4 regions of the Peribacillus sp. NPDC058002 genome follow, and region 2 is predicted to be linked to each of the others. Evidence: riboswitches for the same ligand, from Rfam matches in the RefSeq annotation. Region 2 holds a riboswitch; each other region holds the start of a gene.
The links. A riboswitch is a leader RNA that binds a small molecule or an ion and turns the genes downstream of it on or off. The one in region 2 is predicted to bind glycine.
Positions count from the first base shown of each region.

Region 1: another riboswitch for glycine. It lies ahead of ACFVSH_RS09140 (amidohydrolase); the one in region 2 lies ahead of ACFVSH_RS15085 (amino acid permease).
Region 3: another riboswitch for glycine. It lies ahead of ACFVSH_RS00725 (amino acid permease); the one in region 2 lies ahead of ACFVSH_RS15085 (amino acid permease).
Region 4: another riboswitch for glycine. It lies ahead of gcvT (glycine cleavage system aminomethyltransferase GcvT); the one in region 2 lies ahead of ACFVSH_RS15085 (amino acid permease).

Region 1 covers NZ_JBHVQU010000034.1:4,496-12,482, forward strand. Annotated here, with positions in the region: gene ACFVSH_RS09130 (thioredoxin family protein) at 93-404, shown strand; gene ACFVSH_RS09135 (DUF1444 domain-containing protein) at 455-1,261, shown strand; glycine riboswitch at 1,418-1,521, shown strand; gene ACFVSH_RS09140 (amidohydrolase) at 1,746-2,933, shown strand; gene ACFVSH_RS09145 (DNA translocase FtsK) at 3,365-6,205, shown strand; gene murC (UDP-N-acetylmuramate--L-alanine ligase) at 6,492-7,796, shown strand; gene ACFVSH_RS09155 (aminopeptidase) at 7,851-7,987, opposite strand, start outside.
Region 2 covers NZ_JBHVQU010000082.1:10,442-16,945, forward strand. Annotated here, with positions in the region: gene ACFVSH_RS15085 (amino acid permease) at 225-1,604, opposite strand; glycine riboswitch at 1,956-2,012, opposite strand; glycine riboswitch at 2,016-2,115, opposite strand; gene ACFVSH_RS15090 (hypothetical protein) at 2,395-2,622, opposite strand; partial or broken gene ACFVSH_RS15095 (NAD(P)-binding domain-containing protein) at 2,641-2,715, opposite strand; gene ACFVSH_RS15100 (hypothetical protein) at 3,359-4,792, shown strand; gene ACFVSH_RS15105 (SH3 domain-containing protein) at 4,859-5,047, shown strand; partial or broken gene ACFVSH_RS15110 (M14 family metallopeptidase) at 5,549-6,504, opposite strand, start outside.
Region 3 covers NZ_JBHVQU010000002.1:8,118-16,104, reverse strand. Annotated here, with positions in the region: gene ACFVSH_RS00745 (ABC transporter permease) at 1-58, shown strand, start outside; gene argH (argininosuccinate lyase) at 75-1,589, shown strand; gene ACFVSH_RS00735 (sodium:solute symporter family protein) at 2,203-3,681, opposite strand; gene ACFVSH_RS00730 (DUF3311 domain-containing protein) at 3,678-3,878, opposite strand; gene ACFVSH_RS00725 (amino acid permease) at 4,167-5,510, opposite strand; glycine riboswitch at 5,717-5,795, opposite strand; gene ACFVSH_RS00720 (amino acid permease) at 6,302-7,687, shown strand.
Region 4 covers NZ_JBHVQU010000026.1:2,987-10,973, reverse strand. Annotated here, with positions in the region: partial or broken gene ACFVSH_RS07690 (competence protein ComG) at 1-113, shown strand, start outside; gene comGD (competence type IV pilus minor pilin ComGD) at 106-564, shown strand; gene ACFVSH_RS07680 (hypothetical protein) at 551-889, shown strand; gene comGF (competence type IV pilus minor pilin ComGF) at 837-1,316, shown strand; gene comGG (competence type IV pilus minor pilin ComGG) at 1,309-1,695, shown strand; gene ACFVSH_RS07665 (YqzE family protein) at 1,812-1,997, shown strand; gene ACFVSH_RS07660 (YqhG family protein) at 2,044-2,844, opposite strand; gene ACFVSH_RS07655 (DEAD/DEAH box helicase) at 2,822-4,510, opposite strand; glycine riboswitch at 4,884-4,971, shown strand; glycine riboswitch at 4,975-5,058, shown strand; gene gcvT (glycine cleavage system aminomethyltransferase GcvT) at 5,200-6,306, shown strand; gene gcvPA (aminomethyl-transferring glycine dehydrogenase subunit GcvPA) at 6,324-7,670, shown strand; gene gcvPB (aminomethyl-transferring glycine dehydrogenase subunit GcvPB) at 7,663-7,987, shown strand, end outside.

The DNA.
Region 1 (7,987 bases), on a different contig from region 2:
AACCGATCCGTATTAATGGTTGATTTCTGGAGAGTCTGGTATGATGGGATTATAAAAACTATGGTGTCATTTAGAGCAGGAGGAATATTCAAATGGAAAATTTACAAACCGTTGAGCAATATGATGCATTGAAAAATGAAGGCAAACATATCTTTCTTTTTTCAGCGACATGGTGCGGGGATTGCCGTGTAATCGAACCGATCATGCCGGAGATTGAAACGAAATTTCCTGACTTTACATTCATTCATGTGGACCGTGATGAATTCATCGATGTGTGTGCGGCGAATGATGTATTCGGCATACCAAGTTTCATCGCGTATGATAATGGTGTAGAGCTAGGCAGATTCGTGAGCAAGGATCGCAAAACGCAAGAACAAATTGAGGAATTCATTCAATCACTATAATTAATTTCCCCTTCTCGCTGGGGATTTTTCAATGAAGAGGAGGGTCAGTCATGAAAATGGACAGCACGAAGCTGAAAAATATCCTGAAAGAACGTTTAAAAGATGAAAATCGCACATTCAAATTCGATAGCAAGCAAGATACGTTACGGGTGGAAAATGTGAAGACCGGGAAGGGGATCACCATCGAGTTGCCTCCTGTACTTGCTAACTATGAAAACGTACAGGAAAAGGCCATCGATGAAATTATCTATTACGTGGAAGAGGCCCTGAATGTGATGGGGGGAGAACACAGCATGGAAGGCAAGGAGAAATTCATTTTCCCAGTCATCCGCTCGACCTCCTTTCCAATGGAATCGGAAGCAGGAAATCCATTTTTATTCGATGAGCATACGGCTGAAACCCGGATTTTTTATGCCCTTGATTTAGGGAAAACCTACCGTCTTATAGATGAAAAGATGATTCAACGGGAAAATTGGCAGGGTGACAGGATCCGTGAAATTGCCCTTTTCAATGCCCGTTCCCTCTCCACTGAAATGAAGTCGGATATCGTTGCAGGTAATGCATTTTATTTTTTGAACACGAATGATGGGTATGATGCCAGCAGGATCCTGAATGAATCATGGCTTCGGGAAATGAAGGACAAGGTCGAGGGAACCATGGCTGTTGCCATTCCCCATCAGGATGTCATCATCATTGCCGATGTGAAGAATGATACGGGCTATGATATTCTTGCTCAAATGGCGATGAGCTTCTTTGCCAGCGGGCATGTTCCGATAACGGCTCTATCATTTCTTTACGAAGAAAATGAGTTGGAGCCCATCTTCATTATGGGTAAAAACAAAAAGCGTGAACAATGATATATTAAACTTTAAAAGGACCGTGTCAGCATCTGACATCGGTCCTTTTAAAGTTTAATAGAGTTTATGACTCTTAGAGTTGATATTTATTTTTTTATCGGTGATAATTAAATTGTAATATTTTGAAAATACAGAATAAAACGATAGAACGAGCGTATGAACGTTGTGGGAGAGTGCAAAGCATTGAGCCGCCGAGGGAGCAAGTTCCGAAAATATCGCTTGGAGCAAATCTCTCAGGTAAATGGAACCGCAGCTGGACGCAACTCTGGACAGCGCGCAGGAAGTGTGCCGCCAACTGGGAAATCTCCACGACCAAAATGGAGTTGAATTCTCAGGTGAAAAGACAGAGAAGGGAGCGGCAGGTTTGCGCAACCCTTCTCTGTCCTTTTTTAATTGGCTTTATGCATACAAAAGGTTTGCAGCGAACACGGAACTTACTAATATGCCAATCAACTTAAAATAATGGGGGAGAATAATCGTGAATGTGAAAAGCAAATTAATGAACATGCTGGAAGCCCGTAAAGAGGAAATGGTTCAAATCCGCCGTCATTTACACGAGAATCCGGAGCTATCCTTCAAAGAAGAGAAAACGGCAAAATATATCATTGATTTTTATAACGGGAAAGATGTATCGATTCAAACGAATGCAGGAAATGGATTAGGGATCATCGTGACGATCGAAGGCGGGAAACCAGGGAAAACGATAGGTCTCCGTGCCGATTTCGATGCACTGCCGATTACAGAAGAAGCGGAGGTTCCGTTCCGTTCAAAAAATGAAGGTGTCATGCATGCCTGCGGACACGATGGGCATACCGCTTATTTATTGGTACTGGCAGACTGCATCATTGAGCTGAAGGATTCCCTATCAGGTACGATCAAAATAATTCATCAACATGCAGAAGAAACACCTCCTGGTGGAGCGAAGAGCATCATGGAATCAGGGGTTTTGGATGAACTGGACGCTGTCTTCGGAATCCATTTATTCCCTTCGCATCCAGCAGGGGTCGTCGGGTATCGCAGCGGCTATTCGATGGCTGGACGGACCTATTTCAAATTAGCCATAAAGGGTGTAGGCGGCCATGGTTCCTCCCCGCATATGGCTAATGATACCATTGTGGCAGGCGCCCATTTCGTGACAGCCGTACAAACCGTAATCAGCCGCCGCTTGAACCCTTTTGATATGGGCGTAGTCACAATCGGCTCCTTCGATGGAAAGGGAAGCTTTAATGTCATTAAAGATCGTATAGAAATTGAAGGGGATGTCCGTTATATGACGGCAGAGACCCAGCAGCTGATCGATAAGGAAATCCACCGGATCGTTAAAGGGATAGAAACGGAATTTGATGTTCAGTGCGAGCTTACATATGTGCCCGATTATCCTCCGTTATATAATGACCCTGAACTGACTGGATTCGTGAAAAATAGCCTGGAAAGCATGAATGACAAAGATATTAAGAATGTTGTGGAATTTCCGGTTTTCTCAGGTTCGGAAGATTTTTCGTATTATGCAGAAAAGATTCCTGGCTGCTTCTTTTACATTGGCTGTAAACCGAAAGGGGTGGAGAAGGCCTATTTCAATCACCATCCTAAATTCGATATTGATGAAGAGGCCCTTTTGATCGCCTCCAAATCAGTGGCGCAGGTTGTATGCAGTTTTTATGAATGGAAATAGTCTTCTTTGATCTTTGTTTGCAAAAAAAAAACGCAGAAACCCACAAAACACCGTTCGGTATTAACGAACGGTGTTTTATGGGTTGCGGCATGTATTTGAATGCCGCCGGCGGTTTCATGAAGGATGTTGCAATGAATTGGCCAGTCTGCTTCCAAGGCTGCATGAAAACTTAATCTCTTTGTAAACGCGATTTAACAGCGGTGTTTTATTTAAATAGTAGACTAGGGGCTAATGTTAATTCGCAATTGATAGGTTTAAACTCATTCCAGAAGGGGTTTAATAGGGTAGGAGTTCTGCGAACTACGTTAAGTTAGCAGGAATGCGATAAAAAATATAGATGCCAATCCCAATTCAGCTTAAATTTTCTCGATATTTTTAAAATAACTGGTAGAATTAGTTACATAACTACAGATGTAGAAAGAGTGATAGTTTTGAAATGGCTAAATAAGATGAAAAAATGGTTCCAAGCAGAGGAAATTATTGAAATCGAAGAAATTATTATAGATGAGCCGCTTGATGAAGAGACATTAAAGAAAATGGATTTTTCAAAGCTTTCGAAGTCAAAGAAAGAAGAAATAAAAGATTATAATCAAAAAGTGGAAAAAATGTCCCAGACGCCAGACCCGGATACGAAAATCCTGTTTCAATATCCAAAAGGACAGTTCAAGTTTCCGCTCATTCCAGACCGGGAGCAGAATAAAAGAAAGCCTAGGGAAAGGAACAGGGAAGAAAATGAACCCAAACAGGGGAAAAATGTGACCAAAGAAACAACGAAAAGGCCTGTAAGGGATAGTGAACCAAAACGGAGAAGCTTCGACCGGGAGGAAACCTCAAAAATAGTCCCGTCAAATACTCCATTCCGCCCAACGGAAATCCCTTCACCCATTTATGGGTTCCGTCGTCCGGAAAAAAAAATAGTCCCACCTGAAGAAATTGTCGAATATGAATTAGAAAGCAAAATGCCCATCCTAAAAAAAGAAAGAGCCGATATCGAGATTCCGGTATCGATCCCTGAAATTCCAAAAGAAGTGTCACATGAGGAAATGACGATAGAGCCATCCGTTCTTATACCGGGAAATGCGGAAGAAAAAAGGGGAGATTCGGAGATACCCGCTTTCTTTCGCAGGAATTCCATAGAGTCACTGCCCGAAGAAGCAGTAAGCGAGCCTGACATAATTGAGCCTGCGGTGGAAAAAGAGGCTATTGAACAGGACCAGGTCGATTTTGGACGCGAAGTCGCTGTATCCATCATCGAACAGGCCGACGACACACCGCCTGAAGCTATATCGGTTCCGGAGGAGGTTGCTGCACAATCAAATCAACCATCCGTCAGTCAAGGGACACTGCCTGAAGATTCATCAGAGGCAACACCTGAGGGGCAGCCAAAACGTCCGAAAAAACATATCCCATTCAATGTGATGATGCTTAAGCAAGACCGGGAAAAAAACAGCTTCATGGATAAGATGATGCCGGAAAAAAAAAGCCTTAATTCGGATAGGGCAGTAGCTTCACCTGATAAGCTACCAATGAATGATGCTGCTGAAATGGAGGCAGGACAAGCGACACCATCCGCCATTCCTGAACGGAAACAGGAGGAGGGCAGAGTTATGCCGAAAGAGGGGACTCCGATCATTAAACCAACCTTTTTGGACACGAAGGCTGGTTCGGAAACCGTCGCCGAGCCTGAAAATACAGTTGAATCCAATATGGGTTCCGGTTCGGTCTCTAGGCCGCTCTTGGAGCAGGAATCCCTTTCTGGAAATGGGTATCAAGAAGCACTTTATACAGAGGCGGCAGCAGAAAGTGGCCAGGGCGATACCCCGGCAGTTTATGGCTCCGTGGAAGCGGAGGATAATCCATATTATGTGTTTCCGAATATCGAATTGCTGACACCTCCCACTTATGCTGTGCATGATGATGAGTGGCTCGAGGAACAGACTTTATTACTTGATGAGACATTGAAAAATTTCAATGTCCGTGCAAAGGTCGTCAATGTCACTCAAGGACCGGCAGTAACTCGTTTCGAGGTGCATCCGGAACCGGGAGTGAAGGTGAATAAGGTGACGAACCTGATGGATGACATTAAATTAAGCCTTGCTGCTCAGGATATGCGGATGGAAGCGCCCATTCCCGGTAAACATACAATAGGCATCGAGATTCCGAACAGGAAAAGCAAACCGGTATTTTTGCGTGAGGTTTTGGAAAGTACTGAGTTTCAAGAGCATGAATCACCGCTTGCTGTCGCTTTAGGACTCGATATATCAGGTCAGCCGATCATCACGGATTTGAGAAAGATGCCGCATGGATTGATAGCCGGGCAAACGGGATCGGGGAAAAGTGTCTGTATCAACACGATGCTGGTCAGCTTGCTGTATAAAGCGACGCCGCAGGAGTTGAAATTACTCTTGATTGATCCGAAAATGGTCGAGCTCGCCCCTTATAACCGGATCCCGCATTTGGTCAGTCCAGTCATAACCGATGTAAAAGCCGCTACGGCTGCGTTGAAATGGGCTGTAGAAGAGATGGAACGGCGTTATGAATTGTTTGTACATGCTGGTGTGCGTGATATCACCCGCTTTAATGACCAAGCGGAAAAAGCCGGTCAATATTCAAGCAAGCTGCCTTATATCCTGGTGATCATCGATGAGCTTGCGGATCTAATGATGATGTCCCCGGCTGATGTAGAGGAAGCGATTTGCCGGATTGCGCAAAAGGCCCGTGCCTGCGGCATTCATTTGATTGTAGCCACTCAAAGACCTTCAGTCGATGTCATAACGGGATTGATCAAGGCAAATATCCCGACAAGGATCGCTTTTTCAGTTTCTTCACAAGTCGACTCCCGTACAATCATCGATAGCGGCGGTGCAGAAAAATTATTGGGAAGAGGAGATATGTTATTCGCCGAAAACGGCTCATCGAAAACGGTGCGCCTGCAAGGGACTTTTGTGAGTGATGAAGAAATCGATCAAGTCGTCAACCACGTAAAACTTGAACAGCAGCCGAAGTACCTGTTTGAACAGGAAGACTTGCTGAACAGGGCCGAGGTCATGGAAGAAGCGGATGAACTGTTTTTCGAGGCATGTGAATTTGTCGTGAGCCAGCAGGCTGCATCTGCATCGAGTGTCCAAAGGCGCTTCCGTGTCGGCTATAACCGTGCAGCGCGTCTAATAGAAATGATGGAGCAACGGGGTGTCGTTTCCGAATCCAGGGGCTCAAGGCCCAGGGATGTATTGATTACGGAAGAAGAACTGGAATTTTTACATGTTAATTAAGAGAACCTAATAAAAGGAAATTGAATATAATGTGAAAGGGTGAAAACCCTTTTTTATCACCTAAATTGAGGGAAAAACCAATGATTTGATAAATTGGCATCTGCCTGACATGGATGAATGAATAAAAAAGTGATATAATAGTTTTTTGTTGATGAATGATTAAAAATAAGAGCTTGAAAAACCTATTAAGAAATTGCGTTACTAACAAGTCTCGTAATGGAAAAAACAAATAAAAGATGACGTCATATACTGTCATACAGGTAGACGATTGGTGGAGGTTCGCTTTATGACTGCTTACCATTTTGTGGGAATTAAAGGATCGGGTATGAGTGCTCTTGCACAAATACTGCATGATATGAATATTGAAGTGCAGGGTTCCGATTACGAAAAAGAATTTTTTACACAATTGGCATTAGAAAAAGCCGGGATTAAAATCCTTCCTTTTAACGAGGAAAATATTCAACCTGGAATGACAATCATTGCAGGAAATGCGTTTCCGGATAGTCATCCGGAAATCGTGAAGGCAAAAGAACTTGATTTGCCGATTATCCGTTATCACCGCTTCCTAGGTGATTTCATGAAAAATTTCATTAGCGTGGCCGTTACGGGAGCGCATGGTAAAACATCGACGACCGGCTTGCTTGCCCATGTAATGGGGGGCGCTAAACCGACATCCTTCTTAATTGGGGATGGAACGGGTAAAGGAATCGTGAATTCTGATTACTTCGTATTCGAAGCATGTGAATATCGCCGTCATTTCCTTTCCTATTATCCGGATTATGCAATAATGACGAATATCGATTTTGATCATCCTGATTATTACGCCAATGTCGAAGACGTGTTCGAGGCTTTCCAAACGATGGCCCTTCAAGTCAACAAAGGCATCATTGCGTGCGGGGATGATGAGCATTTACCACATATTCAGGCGAAAGTACCGGTTATTTTTTACGGATTTGCAGAAGGAAATGATTTTCAAGCGAAAAATGTTTCCGTCACTCCGGATGGCACGACGTTTGATGTGCATGTAAGGAACAATTACTATGATACATTCACTATTCCTACTTTTGGAAAGCATAATGTATTGAATGCACTTGGTGTCATTGCACTTTGTAAATATGAAAACTTGGATACGGAAGCTGTGAAAGCCCATTTGCGGACTTTTGGCGGAGTTAAACGCCGGTTCTCCGAAAAGGAAATCGGAAGTCAGATCATCATTGATGATTATGCACACCATCCGACCGAGATCTCTGCAACTGTCGACTCGGCTCGTCAGAAATATCCAGAGCGTGAAGTTGTTGCAGTATTCCAGCCACATACTTTCTCGAGAACGCAGGCATTCCTGGATGAATTCGCCGACAGCTTGAATTTGGCCGACAAAGTATACTTATGTGAAATTTTTGGATCTGCTCGTGAACATCAAGGGAAGTTATCGATTGAAGATCTTCAAGATAAGATTCCCGGTGCCGAGCTGATTACGGAGAACACAACATCAAAATTGCAACATCATGAAAACAGTGTCGTGTTATTCATGGGTGCGGGGGACATTCAAAAGTTCCAGGCAGCCTACGAGCATTCACTGCAGGTAAAATAAAAAAAACGACCATCCGTTAGTAGCGGGTCGGTCGTTTTTTTATTGGTTTTTATGTTATTTCAAATTTTCAGGATTTAAATTTTCCAATTCCGGTAAAACGAAGCGGCCGTCCTTACGTATCAAGACGTCATCAAAATGGATTTCCCCGCCGCCATATTCAGGCCGCTGGATATTGACCAGGTCCCAGTGAA
Region 2 (6,504 bases):
GGTCTTTTTGGAACTTGCTCCTTCGGTGGCTTGTGTCGCATTGCACTCTCCCACAACTGTCATTCGCTTATTCAATTTGGTACATTTAGAATAGTAGTTGTGATTAATTATGTCAAGCAATTTTGAAAGCGTTAACAACACTATTCTAAAATAATCCCTTTCTCATCAAAATATAAGCATTCATATATCTTAATGGTTGCTTATTAAAGCGGGCAGACTGCCACTTAATTTCCCACTACCTTCCTCTGATTCGTCTGATCTACCTTCGTTTTTCGCATCTTATAAATCGCAATCAGCAAAAGAAACCAAACAGGAGTTACGAACAAGGCAACACGAGTATCTTCCGCAAGTGCAAGCACAACAAGTACGAACGCTAGGAAAGCAAGGATCAAGTAATTAGAAATTGGATAAAGTGGTAATTTAAATTTGTTCATTTTCGCTAGATCTGGCCTTGTTTTGCGGTATTTCAAATGACTGATGACAGTAATTCCCCAAATAAAGATGAAACATACTGTAGAAATACTTGTAATTAACGTAAATACTCCTTCGGGCATTAAATAGTTCAAAACAACGGAAGTTAGAATGACGACAGTTGAAAAGGCCAATGCATTGGAAGGTACTTTACGGGCATTAAGTTTTGCAAATGGCACAGGTGCATTTTTATCTTTGGCAAGTGAGTATACCATCCGGCTTGTACTGAAGATTGCGCTGTTACATGCCGAAGCGGCCGATGTTAGGACGACAAAATTGACGATACCGGCAGCTGCAGCGATACCAACTGCCACAAATACTTGGACGAATGGGCTTTCCGATGGGATGATTGCGTTCCACGGATAGACACTCATAATGACAATAAGTGCGCCAATGTAGAAAATTATAATCCGGATAGGAATATTATTGATTGCTTTTGGGATAACTTTCTCTGGATCTTCTGTTTCACCCGCTGTAAGTCCTACAAGTTCAATACCAACAAACGCAAACACTACCATCTGGAATGAGAGGATAAAGCCATTTATTCCATTTGGGAACATACCTTCGTGTCTCCATAGATTTGTGAAACTGGCTGCGCCTGAATCTGTGGAAAAGCCTTTAATAATCATGAAAATACCGATACCAATTAGTGCTAGAATAGCGATAACTTTAATTAATGCGAACCAGAATTCCATTTCGCCAAAAAGTTTTACGGTGGCTAGATTCATAAATAGCAAAATGACAAGCGCAATTAAACCTGGCATCCACTGTGGTACGGAAGGAAACCAATACTGGGTATAAAGACCAACTGCTGTTAAGTCGGCCATTGCGATTGAAATCCAGCAAAACCAGTAGGTCCAGCCAGTAACAAATGCCGCCATATTACCTAAATAGTCTTTTACAAAGTCAACAAAAGAATGATAGTTCAAATTAGATAAGAGTAGTTCTCCAAGAGCGCGCATGATTAAAAAACAAATGACGCCTGTAATCAAGTAAGCAAATAAAATTGATGGCCCAGCTAAATGAATAGATTTACCCGCTCCAAGAAATAATCCCGTTCCGATTGCACCACCAATAGCTATGAGTTGTACGTGCCTGTTTTTTAACCCTCTATCCAACTTTTGTTCCTGCATACGATTCCCCACTTTCTACTTTTATAGGCTACTTGGATTTTTTTCTTTATAAAGGGTCAGTCCTTCAATGAGTTAAATACTTAGCGTACTGGGAGACTGACCCCACTAATGTAAGCGCTTTCCTTAATAGGTACTGGATATAGATTTTTATCAAAATAGATTCATATTCTGTCCCCTTTTTTAATTTTTTTCTAATCTACCAACCTTTTTGAAAAAAATATTGTGCGGTAATCGTTGAAATTAAAAGATTAACTCTTTTTAACAGATTTCAATGCACACTCCTCTCTTTTTCCTTTTTTATCTTTCCAAATACAAAAAGGGCAGGGGAAAGATAGGGGGTTTCCTAACTTCCTCTGTCTTTTTACCTGAGAGTTTAACTCCTTCGGTGGCCTTGGGCTCTCTCCAGAGACGCGTCCAATTGTAGTCCATTTACCTGAGAGATTAGTTCCCTGTTTTTTAGGGTTTGCTCCTTCGGTGCTAAACAACGTTTAGTCTCTCCCACAATCATCATCCGCTGATATAAAGTTGCTTTAATAGTTGTATATTAACGGGTTTTAATGGGAATTTCAACAACTATCCGAAAAATCCCTATTTTCTGAATTTTAAACGCAGACGATATTTTTTTCTGACAGTTCATAAATTAGAAGTTATTAGCTATGCAAAATCAAATTTGTTGTATCGTAGGTGCAAACCAATCCACTTTTGAACGATGCTTAGAATAACGAAGGATTTAGGCATTTTGTCGATTGAAAATACGTCTAGATCTATAGATGGGGGAAGGTAATATTGTCTATATTTTTATCACAATTGATGTATGGAAAAAGAGAAAATTGACGTATTGCGAGACTCGCGAGAATCCTTGCAGCAGTAAAGATTGCTTAGGGGCATCCTCCTTCTCTTCTTTAACAACTTCCTCTTGGTCCCAACCACTTGCTAAATTAGCAATGACGATAATTGCTAGAACCCATCCCCACCACTTCTTTGGCTTCTTTAGCTTGATTTTCTTATCCTTACTCATTTCCGCTCACCACCTTTTTCGACTTTCAATATTTAATGCGAGATTTTCACCCATTACGGCTAAACCTATCACACCGATTTGTTGTTTTGCCATGGTCCATTCGTCCCTTCTTAATTATTAGAATCAAGCTTAGCTACTTTGAAATCAATCTTTAAATCTCGTCTCTAGTTATACAATAATAATCCTAATTGATCCAAATTATTTACTTGGATATACGTTACTCCGGTTCTTTCTTCTCCTTTCAGAGCCTGGTTTTGCAGGTAGATAAACACATATTCTTCTTGTAAGATTTAACCCCCACCCTTACAGGGAGAATGCTTGATTATCCCAGTAATGATAATAATTTCTAATTTAATTCTTCTTTTTTCGCCTGGATCATTTCTTTGATTTTTTCTCTAAATTTCTCATTCGTGAAAATATCCTGTGTGGTTGTTAAGTGTCGCTTGGCATGTCTGGAGAAGTTAGTCGCTGCCAACCACTGACTACAATATGGACATGGAAGCTGTGCGTCTACTTGCCATTGTGTCGTTACGAATCTATTTGTATTTGAATTACTTCTTTTTGCAACCTTATTGACTACCTTTGTATTCGTATCGACATAGGATCAGATGCTCTTTTTTACTCTAGCAATGGTGGAAAAACGGAGTCCAACAAAAATGTTTGGGGCGGCACAGAGCGACCATATTTAATGGTCAAAAACGATCCATATGATCCGTAAACTGCATGGAGCTTTAGTGTGAAGAAGCATCAAATAGACCTTACAAACTTAGATCTGACAAAACCAGATACATGGTGGGCTAATACGAAGGAAGTCGAACAAACACAAGAAATTTCTAATATAAAAGCATGGCTACAGTCAAATGGCTATACAGGCAAAGATATTAGAATTATCGCTGTCCCTTTACTCACCCTTCAAGCACCAACAAGTGGCGGCAGGGTGAGTAAAGGAAGTATTACGATTGAATTTATGGTGAAAGAAAAGGGGAAAGCACTACAACAAAGTGTAATATTAGAAGATGTAGCGGCTTCCAAAATTAGAGACATTATAGGTCTGAGCTTCATGAAAAGCTTTTTAATAGACAAAGTGGATACTGCAAAGGATACGATTAACGTTTCAGGAAAAGGCTTCGGCCATGGTGTCGGACTAAGCCAGTATGGCGCGAAAAAGGCTGGCGAACAGGGAAATACGTATCGCGAGATTCTTGCATTCTATTATGAAGGGACAAGCTTAAAACAAGCTTATAAGCCAGAACCTGAGGAAGTAGAACCAGTAAAGCCGGACCCGGCACCTGTCATTCCAACGCCAATCCCAACACCAGTTCCGGACCCTGCCCCTAAAGATGAAACAGCGCCAACAATTAATGATATAAAAACGTATTATGATACTAAAACAGACCAAGTCAAATTAACCTTTGATACGAATGAAAAAGCGAATGTGACAGTGGAAGTTAAGGATGAAAAAGAGGATATCGTCGCTTCTCTTGTTTCAGGGGACGAAAAGCCATCAGGATCGCAATTAGTCTTTTGGGATGCTTCAAGGGTAAGCACCGGTTCATACACCTTTGAAATTAGAACGATTGATAGTAGTAATAATTCAAGTTCAGCATCTGTTCCATTTTCATTAACAAAGCCTGACACAACGGCACCAGTTATTAATAATACAAATACATCATATGACTCAAAAGCGAATAAGGTTTTTCTAAAGTATGAGACCAATGAAAAATCAAAGGTTACTGTTCAAGTAAAAGACGCAAAAGGTAAAATCCTAGCTACTCCGATCAATAATACAGAGAAAAATGCCGGTATCCAATGGACCTCGTGGAATGTATCGAAGGTTTTGAACGGTAAGTACTCATTTGAAATTGCAACGATCGATAGTAATCAAAATAAAAGCTCGGCAACGGTTACATTTACATTAACAAAACCCGATACAACTTCACCTTCCATTAAGTATATAAAAACTTCATATGATTCAAGAACGAATAAAGTTGATTTGAAGTATGAGATTAACGAAAAGGCGAAGGTAACTGTTCAAGTAAAAGATGCAAAAGGCAAAACCGTGGCGACACTGACCAATAATACTAATAAAAATGCCGGTGTCCAAAGTGCATCATGGGATGTATCAAAGGTTTTGAACGGAAAGTATACGTATATAACATTACAGCGATAGATCCAAGTAAGAACAAACCGTGCAACGACGACTTCCAACACATTAAACAAACCGGCAGCGAAGAATATGACTGGTAGGGTCAATGCTACAAAGTTAAATGTCCGTTCCAAACCCTCCATATCAGGGAAAGTTCTTGGCTCTTTGAAGAAAAGCCAAACTGTTACCGTCATTACTAATAGCAGTTCTTGGTACAAAATTAAGTACGGTAAGGAAACAGGTTATGTATATGGAAAATACTTAACGAACGTCCAATAGCGAAATCTATCCATGAAAAGCCCAAGTCAATATTGGGTGAGCACTGAAAAAGACCTTGATTATTTAAAAGCCTGAAGTAAACCAAAAAATTAAACCTTTATAGTTAATTTGGCAACTTGAGGGCAGGAACCGGTAATCTACTTGGTTCATGCTTTTTAAATTGAGCTAAATTCGTTGGTCTCTCGAACTCCATAAGTCAACCGATATTACTTATGAACAAGAAACGCTCAAAGAAGCTTTAGATACTAATATTTTGTTCAGCTAAACCAATCATTTAACTTCATCTGCAATGATTCCTGGTTAGTGAATCCATATCCAGCTTGTGAATTATAAGAGTAATCACCATTATTAATCGGCAAAAAAACTACTTATTGATAAGAATCGTGTTTCAGCGGTTTTTGCAACAGATGATTTAAAAGTAATAAGTTCAGAGCAAGCGTTTAGCATTACTCAAATAGCCAAAGCCGGATTCAGTGCTGAATCCGGCTTTGGCTGTTTCTACTATTTTTCGAAAATTGCATTTGATAGAAGACGGAACAAGTAATCCGGGTGGTCGCGGAAACCTGCTTCTAACCCAATAAGAGTTACATCTTTATTCTGTTCTTTTACGATTACAGCTTGGCCTTTGGCGGTTATGTTATTTTTCCAGTGACCAGCTACGAAGAAATTATCTGAATCTGCAAGGGTCGCGACGACTTCATCATTATCCGTACCAGTGAACCATGTTGGACGATAGACAAAGCCGATATCATCCTCTCCATATCCTGCTGTTAAACCATTTCCCTCATAATCGACTTTTACGATACCATTACTGTTGGAACCTCCTACATTAATGATGTCGTCTGTAAGACCGAGTGTTTTAGTTGCTCTAGATGCACCAGCACCTACAGCTATATATTTGCCTCCTTCATTTAAGAAGCTTGTCACATTGGCTTTAAACTCATTAAGTTGCCCGGCGTTTTGTAACCCAAATTCTTTATTAGCTTCAGATAGGTTGGTAGAAATGAGATTTTCCGTTCCACTATAGACAAAAATATCAAAACCGTTAAGGGTATTTTTAGCCACTTCGACTGGCGTAACTTCTGTCACATCAAAACCTAGTCTTTTCAAAGCTAGCTTTGTTCCTGCGTGTGATTTCTGTTTACCCATACCTCCATCCTTTAATATAGCCACTTTTAAAGACGTAATAGCCACTGCATTTGCTGGTACCTCAGCAGTTCCAACCTGTAACCCTGATTCTTTCACCGCTGCTGATACCTGATTAGCTACAGCTTTTGCAAAGAAGTTACCTTGTGCATCACGTACAATAGGTATTCCTTGCTTAAGCAATGCATTTACTAAATTTACTGATTGGACAGAACTATTCGGAATCAGAAACGGTCCTTTTCCTGAGACCGTTCCTTGACCTGTAATCTTGTTTACTTTCGTTGCATTGACTTTAATAGGATTTTGTGTGG
Region 3 (7,987 bases), on a different contig from region 2:
AATCGTTCTCTTTATCTCGAACAAGTTTTTTGGAATCAAAGCGGAAAAAGCTTTATAAATTTGGAGGTTTAAAGATGAGCAGGATTGAAGATTTTATCAAAAATGAAGGTAGTGTCTTTCCCGGAAAAACCTATGCTAGAGAGCTTCTGATGCCTGTTTTTAATGATCAAAGAGATTACTTATTTCATGCAATGTTCGATATTCATCGGGCACATGTCATCATGCTTTCGGAACAAAAGATCATTAAAGAAGAAGAGGCGGAAACCATGCTTGACGGGATTCGGAAAGTGGCCCAAACAGATCTCGAGCAGTTGACCTATCAGCCCCAATTCGAAGACTTATTTTTCATGATGGAGGCAAAGATAGGTGAGGAAATCGGTCATGAACTTGCAGGGAAGATTCATATCGGCCGCAGTCGTAATGATATGGGAGTCGCGATGTACCGGCTTGTTTTGAGAGGCCATATGCTCCAATTGATTGGCTATGCAAATCATTTGAGTGAGGCATTCCTGGTGCAGGCTGAAAAACATACAGAAACCTATATAACTGGTTACACGCATACCCAACCGGCTCAGCCGACTACGATAGGACATTACTTTTTAGCCATTTATGATGTGCTTCAAAGGGATATTGGCCGGTTATGGGCAGCCTATGAAACGGTTAACCAATCGCCTTTGGGCGCTGCCGCGTTAACGACCACCGGTTTTCCGATTAGCAGGAACCGTACTGCCGAACTGCTTGGATTTGATTCGGTGATAGAGAATTCCTATGACTCGATAGGAGGGGCGGATTATTTATTGGAAACCGCAACGGCCATCATGACGTGCATGGTCGATACAGGGAGATGGATTCAAGATTTCCTGCAGCATGTGACAAGGGAGTTTGGTACATTTCATGTTGCGGATCCTTATGTTCAAGTGAGCAGCATCATGCCGCAAAAAAGAAATCCGGTTTCCATTGAACATTCCCGTTCGATTGCTAGCAGTGCATATGGTGATGCACTCGCTGCAATGAATATGATCCACAATACACCATTTGGTGATATCGTCGATACGGAAGATGATTTACAGCCGCATTTATATCGAGCATTTTCGAATGCAGGACGTGTCATGAAACTCATGTATGCCGTCATATCGACTTTGCAAGTAAATGGAGAACATACAAAGAAAATGGCCGCAAAATCCAGTATAACGGTTACTGAATTAGCGGATACCTTATCAAGAGATTACGAGATATCCTTTAGAAAAGCTCATTCCATAGCCAGTCATATTGCAAAACGGTCGATAGGTGAAGGGAAGGAGCTTTATGATTGGGACACACAAGACATCAATAAGATCATCAATGAATTCGTTGCAGTGAATTTAACTGAAGACGAATGGAAAAAGATCATCTCTCCCGAATACTTTGTGGAAATTAGAAGCATTCAAGGCGGGCCCAGCCCGAAAGAGGTAACGAGGATGATCGTAAAAAGAAAACAAAAACTGGAGCAACAGTTGCACGAATATAAGGGAATCGTTGAAGCAATGAATGACGGCAGGAAGGCTTTAATGGATTACGGAAGGTACGGGAAAGAAGGAAGTGAGTTTTAACAGGCATGAAATCCACGAGTAAAAGCCCGAACCTCTTAAAAAGAGTATTTTTTGTTGGCTTGGACGCAATACGATGCACTTCACTGCGAAAGCTCATATTTTATGATAAATAGTCATTCTTTATAGGGTGACTATTTATTTTGGATTTTTTATTGCAACTGAGATATCCCTAGTAACAATGGATGTATATTATTTCCTTCAGATATGCTGCTTTTTGTAAAATACACAATATAAGGTGGAATGCTAATGTCAAATAGATCTCAGTTCGGGTTTATCCTAGTTTTAATAACCTTCGTAATATCGATTACTTTATGCTTTAACCCTAAATTATTAATACCTAAAGGATATGATTTAGCTATTGATGGTCTGGTAGTATCCCGAACCTTGATGATTATTTTTTCGTTGTATTTATTAGCTAAAATAGGGAATTTGTTTATAAACAAAAAAGATTAGTAGTTTATTATGGGACTTTGTCTTTTGGCTGCTATTAACTTTCTATAATCACTCTTAAGAAAAAGGACATTATGACTTTGGATGTCGATAATAAGGAAGGCTCAGTCTTTTGACTGAGCCTCAATGTTTATCTATCCAAAAAAACAGTTTCAAATTTGTTTCATATATCGTTAATGGATTTAGGTTCCAACTGAACCGCGTGCTTTCTGAAAGCAAGACTTACCGTGATCATCACAATGAAATTGACCGCCAAGGCGATGATTCCCACATTCAAATCTTTTGCGGCTTGCGGCAAGGATGGAAACAAGGTTCCTATAGTTGAAGAACTGAGTGTAATGCAGATTACGATGAATAATCCGGTGATAATGCCGGCGATTGCGCCATATTTATTGATGGGATTATTCTTCTTCAGACTAAAGAGCAGGGACGGGAATAGCTGTGTAATGAGACTGTAGCCCATTAGAATTAATGCTGACATCGTTTCGCCGCCGTTTAAGGTGAAGTAGACGGCTATAAGGGCAATGACTGGAACAAGGAACTTTGCCAATCGTACAACGTGGCGATCGGACACTGCAGGTGCAAATTCCTTATAGACGTTTTTCGCGAGCAGTGTAGCGACGCTCATCAAAAGCATGGATCCCGGCACCAACGCGGTCAACAATCCAGCTCCGCCGATTATGCCTATAAACCATGGATCAAAGGTCTCGATCGAAAGGCGCAGCAATGAGAGGTCTGCATCTGCCCCAACAAGTCCGGGCACTTTCAATATAGCTGTAAACCCAACGAAAAAGACGAATAACAGCATGAGCGTATATAAAGGACTGATGATGGCATTCTTTCGAAATACCTTGCCGCTGCGTGCTGAAAAGACAGCGCTGAAAACTTGCGGCCACATATAGAAACCGAATACGAGCAATATTACCGTGGAGATAAACCATGATACGCTAAGTCCCTGGTCAGGGAACTTTAGAAAACCAGGTTTGGCCGCATCAATCGCTTCAAACATCGGCTGAAATCCGCCAAAGTAATGGATCGGCAGATAAATCCCCAAAAATCCTATTATGGCGACCATCATGATATCTTTAATGACCGCTGTCCAAACAGAACCGTGTATTCCGGAGATCATCACATAAATGGTAAGGCTGATCGCCCCCATCCAAACTGCCTCGGGCATTGAGATGGCACCATAAGATGCCTCTGAGACAATGATTCCCAATCCTTTCAGCTGCACGACGATCACTGGAATCATCGACACCACACCGACAAGTGCAGCCAAAATTCCTAAACTGGGACTCTTATATTTGCTCACAAAGAAATCGGATTGAGACATCAGTTTATTTTCTTTGGCATATTTCCATATTTCCGGAAGGAGCCAATAGGATAATACGTAAGACAAAGTAATGTAAATTAGAACATATAGAGCGGGTGCGCCCTTGCCATATGCCCAGCCGCTGCCGCCAAGGAAGGAGAAGGTCGTATAGATTTCACCGGCCATCAGCAGAAAGACGAAAATCGCACCAAAACCACGTCCGCCCACCGTCCATTGTTCCAAGTCCATATCTTTTCCTTTTGAAGAGCGTATCCCTAAAAATATCGATAGAAGTAAAAATGCTAAAATGATTAAGAGAGCAATATTCATTTCGGGTCACCTTCCCGATTCCTGGGATCCAGCTTATACATGATGCCCAATATGGCAGAGGTAAGGACAACCCACATAGCCATCCAGAACATATTGAAAGGCATCCCTAATACGTATGGTTCTATTTTATTAACAAAAGGTAGAAATCCTAGTATGCCTATAAAAGGAACTAGAGTAAGGATATATATAATCTTCATTAAACAAACCCCTCCGTTTTAAATAAGTGAAACGTCCATCAATGGGGTTTATTCTTCAATGCCACTGATGGCTTTGGTGAACCAAACCGGGAAGGAAAATTCATGCAAGACGGATTTACCTTCTTTTAAAAAGGTCCGATGATATATAATAGCTTACACTATTTTGATATAAAATTTAATGGAGTTGGGTGATATATTTTAGCAAAAAAGCGCCAACTGCCTAATCTTGATATGTTTCTTAGATGGAGAAAGCCTTGAATTCGAATTGAATTCAAGACTTTATTTCCTTTAGCTATTTTTTTTCCGATAGTTATATAGTATCACCAAGAGTATGAACCAGATCGGGGTCAAAAGCAGTGATAGTCGTGTAGCTTCAGCGAATAGCATAACAATAAGGATGAATAGGAATAATCCTAAAATAGCGTAATTGACAAAGGGTGTAAAAGGAGCCTTGAAAGTCGATTGAGCTCTTAGATCAGGCCTTGTTTTCGAATATTTGATATGGGAGATCAAGATGATGCTCCATACCCAAATGAAACAGATGGCACTGATGGTCGTCACCACGGTAAACGCCTGTTCCGGTATCAGCTTGCTCAATAATGCCCCTATTGATACAACGATGGTGGATGTTAATAAGGCATTGCTTGGAACAGCCTGTTTATTTAATTTTTCCAGTTTAGCAGGGGCTTCGCCATTCCTGCTTAACGTATAGAGTATCCGGCTTGTTGAAAATAAACCGCTGTTGCATGCAGAAGCAGCGGATGTCAACACGACGAAGTTGATGATTCCTGCAGCGACAGGAATGCCGATTAACGCAAAGACCTCTACAAATGGGCTGCTCGTGGCATCAAGTTGTGTCCATGGGTTGACACAGAGAATGACGAATAGGGCACCCACATAGAAAAGTAAAATCCGGACAGGGATTTTATTGATGGCAGAGGGAATGTTCTTTCTCGGGTTCGCCGTTTCCGCTGCGGAAACCCCGACCAATTCGACACCGACAAATGAGAAGACGACTAACTGTAAAGATAATAGGAATCCGGAAATGCCATTGGGGAACATGCCCCCATGATTCCATAGGTTCGTTACGGAAACCGTTCCGGTATTGGTATTGAAGCCGATGATCAAAAGAATGATTCCTACGATGATCAAGGCAATGATCGTGACTACTTTAATGATGGCAAACCAGAATTCCAATTCGCCGAATAACTTAACGGTCAATAGGTTCAACCCTAACAGAATGACTAGGCATATTAGGGCCGGAATCCATTGAGGGATATCGAACCAATATTGTATATAGACACCGACAGCTATGATATCGGCCATTGCGGTCATGATCCAACAGAACCAATATGTCCAACCTGTCACGAATCCAGCCCATGGACCGACATATTCGGTTGCAAATTCAGTGAATGATGCATAACCTGCATTGGATAATAGCAATTCGCCCAGCGCCCTCATCACAAAAAACAAAGCAATTCCTATTATCAGATAGGAGAATATAATGGAAGGTCCAGCCAATTGTATGGCTTTTCCGGATCCTAAAAATAAACCGGTGCCAATGGTTCCTCCTATTGCAATCAGTTGTACATGTCGATTTTTTAAATCTCTTTTTAATTCCTGTTTAGCCAATTCTTGCGCCCCCGTTTTTTATAGTCTTGTTAGTGAATGATTTCAACCTGCATGGTCTTGGAGAGATGGGCGTGATTTTTTGCCCTGCTTGCCTATTCCATGGTTTTCAAGAGTGTAGTTTTAAGTCCAATCACAAATTGGACAATAAAAAAAGAGATTGGATAATACCAATCTCTTAAAGGGTTCAGAATAACAATTCTATCATTCGTTACTCTTCTGTCCTTTTGCCTGAGATTGTGAATCCTTCGGCGCTGCATCTTGTACAGTCTCTCCAGAAGCTGCTCCTGCTATAGTGTCATCCATAGCATTCATCGCTTGCTTGTATGCGGTTGTGAATAAATGTCTGTCAGTGTTAATCTTCCACTGTTGGATCATTCATTATGCTTATAAAATAATATTGGAATTCTATCATCTATTTTTCGATTGGTCAACAAATTTTTTTGAAATGAAACAGGCATTATCCGCAGTTTAATAGTGGTCTGTATTTAACTTAAGGTTTAAGCAGAAATGATAGTTTTCCACTCTTTTTGAACGAACACTATTATAAAATACTGAACATCATTTTTTTAAAATGATATTTTAAGATTAGAAAAATCGACAAGATATTATTGGTAACTGTTTATTTCAAAAATACAATTGTATTTTTACAGAATATTTACTATTATAAGATAAGAAAACATAATTGAAGTGTTATGTAATATTGATTACGATAAAGCAATTCTAATTAAAAGAGAGTCGTTCGTGGCAAGGATGGAAAAGCATTACCGATATTGCATCTGGGGGAGTTAATCATGTCGAACAAGGAATTAAAGAGAGGGCTGGAATCAAGACATATTCAAATGATAGCCTTGGGCGGAACCATCGGGGTCGGGTTATTCATGGGATCTGCGAGCACGATCAAATGGACCGGGCCCTCTGTAATGCTTGCTTATGCAATCGCAGGTATTTTTATATTTTTCATCATGCGTTCCATGGGTGAGATGCTATATTTAGAACCGACTACAGGTTCTTTTGCAACCTTTGCGAGCAGCTATATACATCCCTTGGCAGGTTATATGACTGCTTGGAGCAATTGGTTTCAATGGGTAATCGTCGGAATGTCCGAAATCATCGCAGTTGGGTTGTATATGCAATATTGGTTCCCGGAGTTACCTGCTTGGATACCAGGTGTGGTCGCCATGATCATCTTGGGGGCGGCAAACCTTATTTCGGTAAAATCCTTCGGGGAATTTGAATTTTGGTTTGCACTTATAAAAATCATAACGATTATATTGATGATCATTGCTGGCCTTGGCCTTATCTTCTTTGGAATAGGGAATGGCGGGGATGCTATTGGATTATCGAATCTTTGGGCAAATGGCGGCTTCTTTACGGGAGGCTGGAAAGGATTCTTCTTCGCGCTTTCCCTTGTCGTGGCTGCCTATCAAGGCGTTGAGCTTATCGGCATCACAGCCGGAGAAGCGAAAGATCCAACCAAGACCGTAACAAAAGCGATCCAATCAATCATATGGCGCATTTTAATTTTCTACATTGGTGCCATATTCGTCATCGTGACCGTCTTCCCTTGGGATCAACTGGATGACTTAGGCAGTCCGTTTGTTTCAACCTTTGCCAAAATAGGTATCACTGCAGCGGCAGGCATCATCAATTTTGTCGTAATCACTGCAGCAATGTCTGGATGCAACAGTGGGATTTTCAGTGCAGGACGTATGCTTTACACACTGGCATTGAATGGCCAAGCCCCGAAAGCCTTTGCTAAAGTATCAAAAAATGGAGTGCCGGCATATTGCACGATCGCTGTACTTTTAGGATTGGGCATCGGGGTTATCCTGAATTACCTTGCACCGCCGCAATTATTCCTTTATGTGTACAGTGCGAGTGTATTGCCCGGGATGATTCCATGGTTTGTCATACTTATCAGTGAGCTTAAATTCAGAAAGGTGAATGCTTCTGAAATGGAGAAACATCCGTTCAAAATGCCGTTGGCCCCTTTCAGTAACTATGCGACAATTGCCTTTTTACTGATGGTGCTGGTCGGTATGTGGATCAATCCTAGCACAAGGATTTCCTTGGTTGTCGGGATCGTTTTCCTAGCCTTGGTCGCAGCAAGTTATTACATGCTGAAAATGGATAAACGAACACCATTGGATGTTAAATCCAATGATGAGATTTCCTGATAAGGTAACAAAAAGCCCTTCTCTTAACTCGAGAAGGGCTTTTTTTTTTTTTGGGGATCAATTGCTGAATTCATTCACGAGTAAAACCGTTGAATTCACGGGTAAATGCGTGGAATTCACGAGTAAATGCGTGGAATTCACGAGTAAAGTAGTTGAATTCACGAGTAAAGCTGGAATTCACGAGTAAAACCGTGGAATTCACGAGTAAATGCGTTGAATTCACGAGTAAAACTGAAAAATTCACGAGTAAAGCTAAATTGACCCCATTACAAGGGAGGGCCAGCAAGAGGAATGTATCTT
Region 4 (7,987 bases), on a different contig from region 2:
TGCCCGGAAGTATCGGTGAATTGGAAAGTCAAGGCTATCTCAAACAGACATCCTGTCCTAATGGGGATGATATTAGTTTGGATAGTAAAGGGAAGATAACGGTCGTTGAGTAGGAGAGAAGCGAAAATACGGCATTCCAGTGGGGGGTATACACTATCTGAAACCCTCATTGTCCTCGTTATTTTTGTACTCCTGATCTCCATCGGTCCTAATCTATATCCTAGCTTCACAAAAGGAATGGAAAATAGGCTATTCCTTTCTCAATTCCATGAGGATCTTTTCTATGCACAACAGTATGCCATCAGTCATGAGAGCTTGATTTACCTCCATATTGATAATACCCAAAAGGTTTATACCGTTTCGTCATATAAGGAAGGGGTCGTCCTAGAGAGAAGCATACCTAAGGATATAAAGTTTTTAAGTGGCACTTTGGGGTTCAGCTTTCATTTTAATCAGTATGGAAATGCTTCAAAAGCCGGAACGATTATGATTGACACCTCAAAGGGAAAGTACAAGCTGATCCTCAATATCGGTAAAGGGAGGTTCAGGATTGAGAAATTGTAAAGGTTACGTCTACCTTGAGCTGATAGCCGCTTTTGCCGTTTGTATATTCCTGGTCCTTGCCATTTTGCCAATTCTTGAAGTGTTATTGATGGATCGGAAAGATATTGCCGTAAGGACAGAAGCCCACCATTTATTATATGAAAGATTGACGGCGTTCATGGATGGGGAGATAGAAGCAGTTGGTCAGGAGATCATTTATAAAAAAAGATCCTATGAATTGGTTTGGAAGGACCATGGGGATTTCCCGGGAATGATTGAAGGGTGTGTACGTTATGAAGATGAATCGGGTAATCTGGAATCCATTTGTGATGCTGCGAAAAAATGATGGCTTTACGATGATCGAAATGCTTTTTTCTTTAATGATTTTAATGACGACGTCCCTTTTTGTTCTACAGCTTTTTTCTATCATTCACACCCAAATGGGATTCGTTGATAAATTGCATCCTAAAGAGTGGGAGGTCTTTACCATGCAAATGAAGCAGGAGGTCCGAAGTTCCAAAGTTCAGGATGTAATGGGAAATAAATTATATTTGCTTTCAGGTGAGCAATTATCATCGTATGAACAATATGAAGATAAGGTCCGAAGACGAGTGAATGGAATGGGGCATGAGGTCATCTTGCAGAACATTTCTGAATTTCAGGTTGAGAAGGATGGCGGCGCCATTGTAATAAATATAACGGATAAAGCAGGGACTACTTTCAGTCGAAGATTTCACCCATTCATTAGGAATGTTGCGAAAGTCGATGAATAATCAGAAAGGAGTCGTTTTCCCGATGGTCATGATTGTAGCGAGTGTTTTCATCATGTTCACGATACTAATGATAGACCAGTTTATCATTGATAAAAAGTTTTATAAAGAAGTGGAAGAATCGCTTGTGGCCGACCACCTTGTCCATCTAGCCATCAAGGATGTGACGGCAGATTGGAGCGAAGAGATTCCAAAAATCATCCAGGGGGAAATTTCATATCCCAATGGTGTGGTGCGGTATTCCTTGATGAAACAAGAAGGTCCTTACGTATATATCGAGTTTTCTTCCACGACCAAAAATGATCGCGAGGGGAGGGTCATCATTCAATACGATAAAGAAGCTGGGCAAGTGAAGGAATGGTTGGAAAAGCAGGCTGTGTAATACGAAAATCAAAACTTTTTTTAAATGGAACGCGACAGGTTCACGTGTTCAGGGTACAAGCGAAGGAATAAAAGGAGCGTAAACCGGGCATACTTTGCATAGGGTGATGATTTTAAATGTCTACAAACGCTTATATAAAATATCTGACGCAGCAGCTTGTCGAGTATTTTAATCTGACGAAAAAAGAACGAAAAGAAAAGCGCCGTCACAGAAAAGAGGATAAAAATCATGGTATGTCCCATTGGTTTGGCATTGTCCCTTTTGCTTTGTCGATGTTCGTAAGGAAAAATATCAAAAAATGAAACAGATGTCCCGAACTTAGGACATCTGTTTCTTTTCGTTCTATACTTATCCCAATGCCCTATCTGACAGGTAAAATAATCCTCCGTTTATGATGGATATTCTGATGTTGGGTTCATATTGGGCTTTTAGTGCTTCTTTCTCGGTATAATAACTCTCACTTTTTTCGTCCATATCCTTGTAAAAATGCTCCAATAAATTCAAATCATTCTGCCAGCGCAGCATTGCTTCCTCCGCCCAGGAATGGTCATCATCCTCGAAACTGGTCCTGATGTATGTATCCAGTCTTGCCAATCCACTCTTGGGCATGATTAAAGGTGAAAGCGTAAAGGAGTAATCCGGTATTTTTGGGGTGACCTTTACAGGTAAAACCCGATGGTGAAACCCTTCCATGATTTCACCCGAGATTAAATTCAATCCGATCGACATGAAAGTATCTTTTTTACGGTCACATTGATAGGATATTTTCACATTCAGGGTCAGCCAAGGAAACAAAGGATTATTTCCGCCGCCCTTTGGTGGAGGAGCATCCTCAAAAAGTCTAGTATACCCTGCCAGCTTTTTGGTTGATTGAATAATCTGATGTAGGCGTGGGGAGCCAAAATGAATCATTTCTCCCTTTAAATCGGCTGGAGCCTGTTCGGGATCGGTAATGAAAGTCATCTGTGCTGGGTTCGGAACGCCACCTGTTTTTTCTAGATAATGCCAATAAAAGGGTCTATTCATCAATTCTTTATCCATTTCAATCGTCAATTGGACTGTAAGGTGGGCCGGCGCATTATCCAGTATTTCACAATCGTTGGCCTTAAAGTAAGTTTTTAAAAAATCATGAATTTCCCGTTGCTGCATGAACCTCACCTTCCTTCATGGATTGGGCGAATTGGATTAATGATGAAAAATTATCCATCTTGATCTTCATTTCGCCCTCTGTTTTGGACTCGCCGACCACATCGATTAAATATTCTTCAATATTGTTAATATCCAGTTTGGTTAGAATATCATCCAATTCTCCAATTACTTTTTCAAATAAATTTATTTTTTCGTATAGTAACTTCAGAATATGTTCTTCTACTGTATTTTTCGTGGCAAAGTTATAAATCATTACATCTTCTTCCTGACCAAGGCGGTGAATCCGTCCAATTCTCTGTTCGAGCCTCATGGGGTTCCATGGCAGGTCAAAATTAATCAAGTGATGGCAAAACTGAAGGTTTATCCCTTCCCCGCCAGCTTCTGTTGCAATTAATACCTGTATATTCTTTTGGAATAATTCTCTCATCCAGTCTTTCTTTCCGCGCTTAAAACCGCCTCGGAAAGGAACCGAAGAAATTCCATTCTGCTGAAGGTACCATTGGAGATATAGCTGAGTCGCCCGGTATTCGGTAAAGATAATCACTTTGTCATCAATTTTCTTGATCAGTTCCAAAGCTTTTTCAGCCTTGGAGTTTTGAACTGTTTCATTCACCTTAGAAAATAAATCATCAAGCTTTGCCAAAAAGTCAGGGGAAGGCTGATCATATTTTTCTTTCATATTCTTTAAAGTATAAAAGACCGCCTCTCTGCTGCTGCATGCTTCCCTTTGGAGGGTGAGAGCCGAAAAGGCGCTTCCTTTTGATCCATCCGAAATAGGCTTGAATTTGGAAACAGCATCATACAATGCCTGTTCCGTTGGAGAAAATTCAATGGTGATGGTTTCCACATGCCGTTTTGTCCATTCAATGCCAGTATCGGCCCGCCGGTTTCGAATCATGACAGTATTGACCAGTTCCTTTAGGTGTTCATCTTCAATGATGTTGCGGCCTTTCCCTTTATACTTTTCCGAAAAGAGCGAAGCATTTCCCAAGTGGCCCGGTTTCAATAACGAAACGAGGTGAAAAATCTCCTCGACTTTATTTTGAATCGGAGTGGCTGTCAGGAGTAAACAAAATTTCTTTTTCAGATTTTGGACGAATTCATAGTTCTTCGTCTTATTATTTTTAAGTTTATGAGCCTCATCAATAATGATGAAGTCATATTCCTGAGTGAAAATGATATCTCGATGTGGAGCGCGTTTAGCTGTATCGATGGATGAAATGACTACATCACAGGATTCCCAAACATAACTTTTTCTCTGAACAACTGCAGGTATATGAAACTTGGTATTCAATTCAAAAGCCCATTGTGTGACAAGGGAGGCTGGAACAAGGATCAATACTTTTTTTACAAGGCCCCTAATCATATACTCTTTTAGGATCAAGCCTGCTTCAATTGTTTTTCCGAGCCCCACCTCATCAGCTAAAATGGCCTTTCCATTCATCTTTTCCACCACTTGCTTCGCTGCTTCCAATTGATGGGGAAGCGGGGTTAACTGCGGAAGGTGCTTGGGCGCCTGTAAACCTTCAAAATCAGGGATGATAAGATTTTCCTCCATTTGAACCGCCAACTTATAAAGATCCCAATTTCCCCATGGACCGTCATTTTCCATTTTTTGCAGAAGCTCGTCATTCCATTCAGAATTGAAGGATATATTGATTTTCATAGAAATAACTCCCTCTTAAATCATAATTTCCTTAATAAAGGGTCAAAACCCGAACATTTCGTATGTGAAGTAAGAAAAATATTTCTCTTCAAAAGATATTGCAGAGATAAGTTTCTTAGGGTAGGATATAAGTATATTTAGAAAATTCAATTTCCAAACGCTACAAAGAATCTTTGTACATCTATTTTGCAGTTCGCGTTTTCTTAGTATGGGCTATAGGCTCTTAATTTATCCAAGATTACTGAAGGAGACACTCAAACGGTTTCTGAAGTTTTAGGAGAATTGGCAGAGAATGCATTCCATGATGCTCAAAGGTTTTACCGATGCTTGGGGCTATTTCGCTTCCTTTCATTGGCGAACCATTCATATGCGGGTGAAGATAAGGGGAGAGACTACGGATGTAGCGCCGAAGGAGCAAACTTAGCAGTGAATCTCTCAGGCAAAAGAACTCTTATTGGACGCAACTCTGGAGAGCGCCGCCCGTTTTGGGACGGCCACCAAAGGGGAAAACCTATTACATAGGTAAACTTTCAGGTTTCAGGACAGAGAAAAAGCTCAAATGGGCTTTCTCTGTCCTTTTTTGTGCTTTTTTCACATCATGAATCAGGATATACCTGATGCGAAATGACAAGAAGCTTTTGATAATGAAGCCAATCAATTTTTAAAAAAAATCTGAAGGGGGTCATTTTTTGACCAATTTAAAAAGAACACCACTATTTGAGGTTTATCGTGAATACGGAGGTAAAACGATCGATTTTGGCGGCTGGGAACTTCCTGTCCAATTTTCGGGTATTAAGGACGAACATGAAGCCGTACGTACAAAAGCGGGGTTATTCGATGTTTCCCATATGGGGGAAGTCGATGTTAAGGGTCCTGGAAGCCTTTCCTTTTTACAGAAGATGCTGACTAATGATATATCAAAGCTGCAGCAGGGCGGTGCCCAATATACCGCCATGTGTTATGAAAACGGAGGCACGGTTGATGATCTTATCGTGTATAAAAGGGCAGAGGACGACTATCTGCTCGTGGTCAATGCAGCGAATACAGAAAAAGATTTCAATTGGCTTCAAGCTAATTTAACGGAAGATGTCCAAATTACGAATGTATCGAGTGACTATACACAGCTGGCACTTCAAGGACCATCTGCAGAAAAGATATTACAAAAACTATCGGGAAATACTGACTTAAGTGAAATTGGATTTTTCAAGTTCAAGGAAAATGTCCTGATTAACGGTATCTCCACGTTGGTATCCCGTACTGGATACACTGGTGAAGATGGTTTTGAGATATATAGTGACAGTGAAAATGGTCCTGCCCTTTGGAAGGCGATTATGGAAGCCGGAAAGGAAGAGGGGGTTCAGCCGATTGGTTTAGGTGCTCGTGATACCCTGCGTTTTGAAGCGAAGCTGCCGCTGTATGGGCAGGAGCTTTCAGCGGACATCACCCCGATAGAAGCCGGTATTGGTTTTGCAGTGAAAGTGGATAAGGAAGTGGACTTTTTCGGGAAAGCCGTTCTTGCTGAGCAAAAGGAGAATGGAGCTCCCCGCAAGCTTGTGGGAATTGAAATGATTGACCGTGGCATTCCGCGTCATGGGTATAAGATCTACAGCGGTGATAAAGTCATTGGTGAGGTCACGACCGGTACCCAATCACCCACATTGAAGAAAAACGTGGGATTGGTACTTATCGATAAGGAATTTTCGGTACTGGATGCGGAAGTCGAAGTGGAAATCCGTTCCAAGCGTTTGAAAGCCGTTATCATACAAACACCTTTTTATAAAAAACCACGTAAATAGAGGGGAATGGTCATTAGATGAAACATCGTTATTTACCCATGACAGAGCAAGATAAACAAGAAATGCTGGAAGTTATAGGGGTATCTTCTGCTCAAGAACTTTTCAATGATATCCCTGAAAGCGTTCGCTTTCAAGGAGAATACGATATTAAGCCTGCTAAATCGGAACCTGCATTAATGAAAGAATTATCAAGGCTAGCTGCCAAGAATGCGGACCTTAAAAACTATGCTTCCTTCCTTGGTGCGGGTGTCTATGATCATTACGCACCGGTCATCGTCGATCATGTTTTATCCCGTTCTGAGTTTTATACGGCTTATACACCGTATCAGCCAGAAATTTCACAGGGCGAGCTTCAGGCGATCTTCGAATATCAAACGATGATATGCGAATTGACGGGAATGGATGTAGCTAACTCCTCCATGTATGATGGCGGGACGGCGCTAGCCGAAGCAGCCATGCTTGCTTCAGGCCAGACGCGGCGCAAGAAGATTCTCATTTCAGGAACCGTTCATCCTGAATCAAGGGAAGTTGTGAAGACATATGCGAAAGGGCAACGGGTGGAAGTGGTCGAAATTCCTTATAAAGACGGTGTGACGGATTTAGCTGCTTTAAGCGAATTGGCGAATGATGACATTGCAGGAGTGATCGTGCAATATCCGAACTTTTTTGGCCGCATCGAGCCATTGAAAGAAATGGAGGAAATCATTCATGGTGTCAAGTCCATGTTTATCGTTTCCAGTAACCCGCTTGCATTGGGAGCTTTGACATCCCCTGGAGCACTCGGTGCAGATATCGTAACGGGGGATGCCCAGCCATTCGGCATTCCAGCGGCATTTGGGGGACCTCATTGTGGCTATTTTGCCGTTACTAATAAACTTGTTCGGAAAGTTCCGGGCCGACTCGTCGGTCAAACGGTGGATGAAAATGGTAAAAGGGGGTTTGTACTGACCCTTCAAGCTCGTGAACAGCACATCCGCCGTGACAAAGCCACATCCAACATTTGTTCCAATCAAGCTTTGAATGCCTTGGCAGCTTCTGTCGCAATGACCGCGCTTGGGAAAAAGGGTGTCAAAGAAATGGCTGTGCAAAATATTCAAAAAGCGCATTATGCGAAAAAAACAATTATGGCAAAAGGGGTGGAAGTGATATTCGACGGTCCTTCATTTAATGAATTTGTCATTAAACTGCCTGCTTCGTTTTCAGAAATCAATAAAAACCTTTTTGAAAAAGGGATGATCGGCGGCTTCGATTTAGGGACGGTTTATCCTGAGCTGAAAGATCATATGCTGGTCGCGGTAACTGAACTTAGAACTAAAGAAGAAATTGATGCACTTGCGCAGGAATTGGGGGATCAACATGAATAATCAAGATCAATCACTCATTTTTGAAATCAGTACTTCCGGTCGAATCGGATACAGTCTGCCAGAAATGGATGTTGCAACTATTTCGCTCGAAGAAATCCTTCCTGCCGACTACATCCGTGAAGAAGAGGCAGAACTTCCTGAGGTGTCCGAACTTGATATCATGCGTCATTATACAGCACTTTCCAAGCGGAATCATGGGGTGGATTCGGGTTTTTATCCGCTGGGTTCATGCACGATGAAATATAATCCGAAAATAAATGAAAATGTGGCGCGCTTCAACGGTTTTGCCCATATCCATCCATATCAGGATCCGGCTA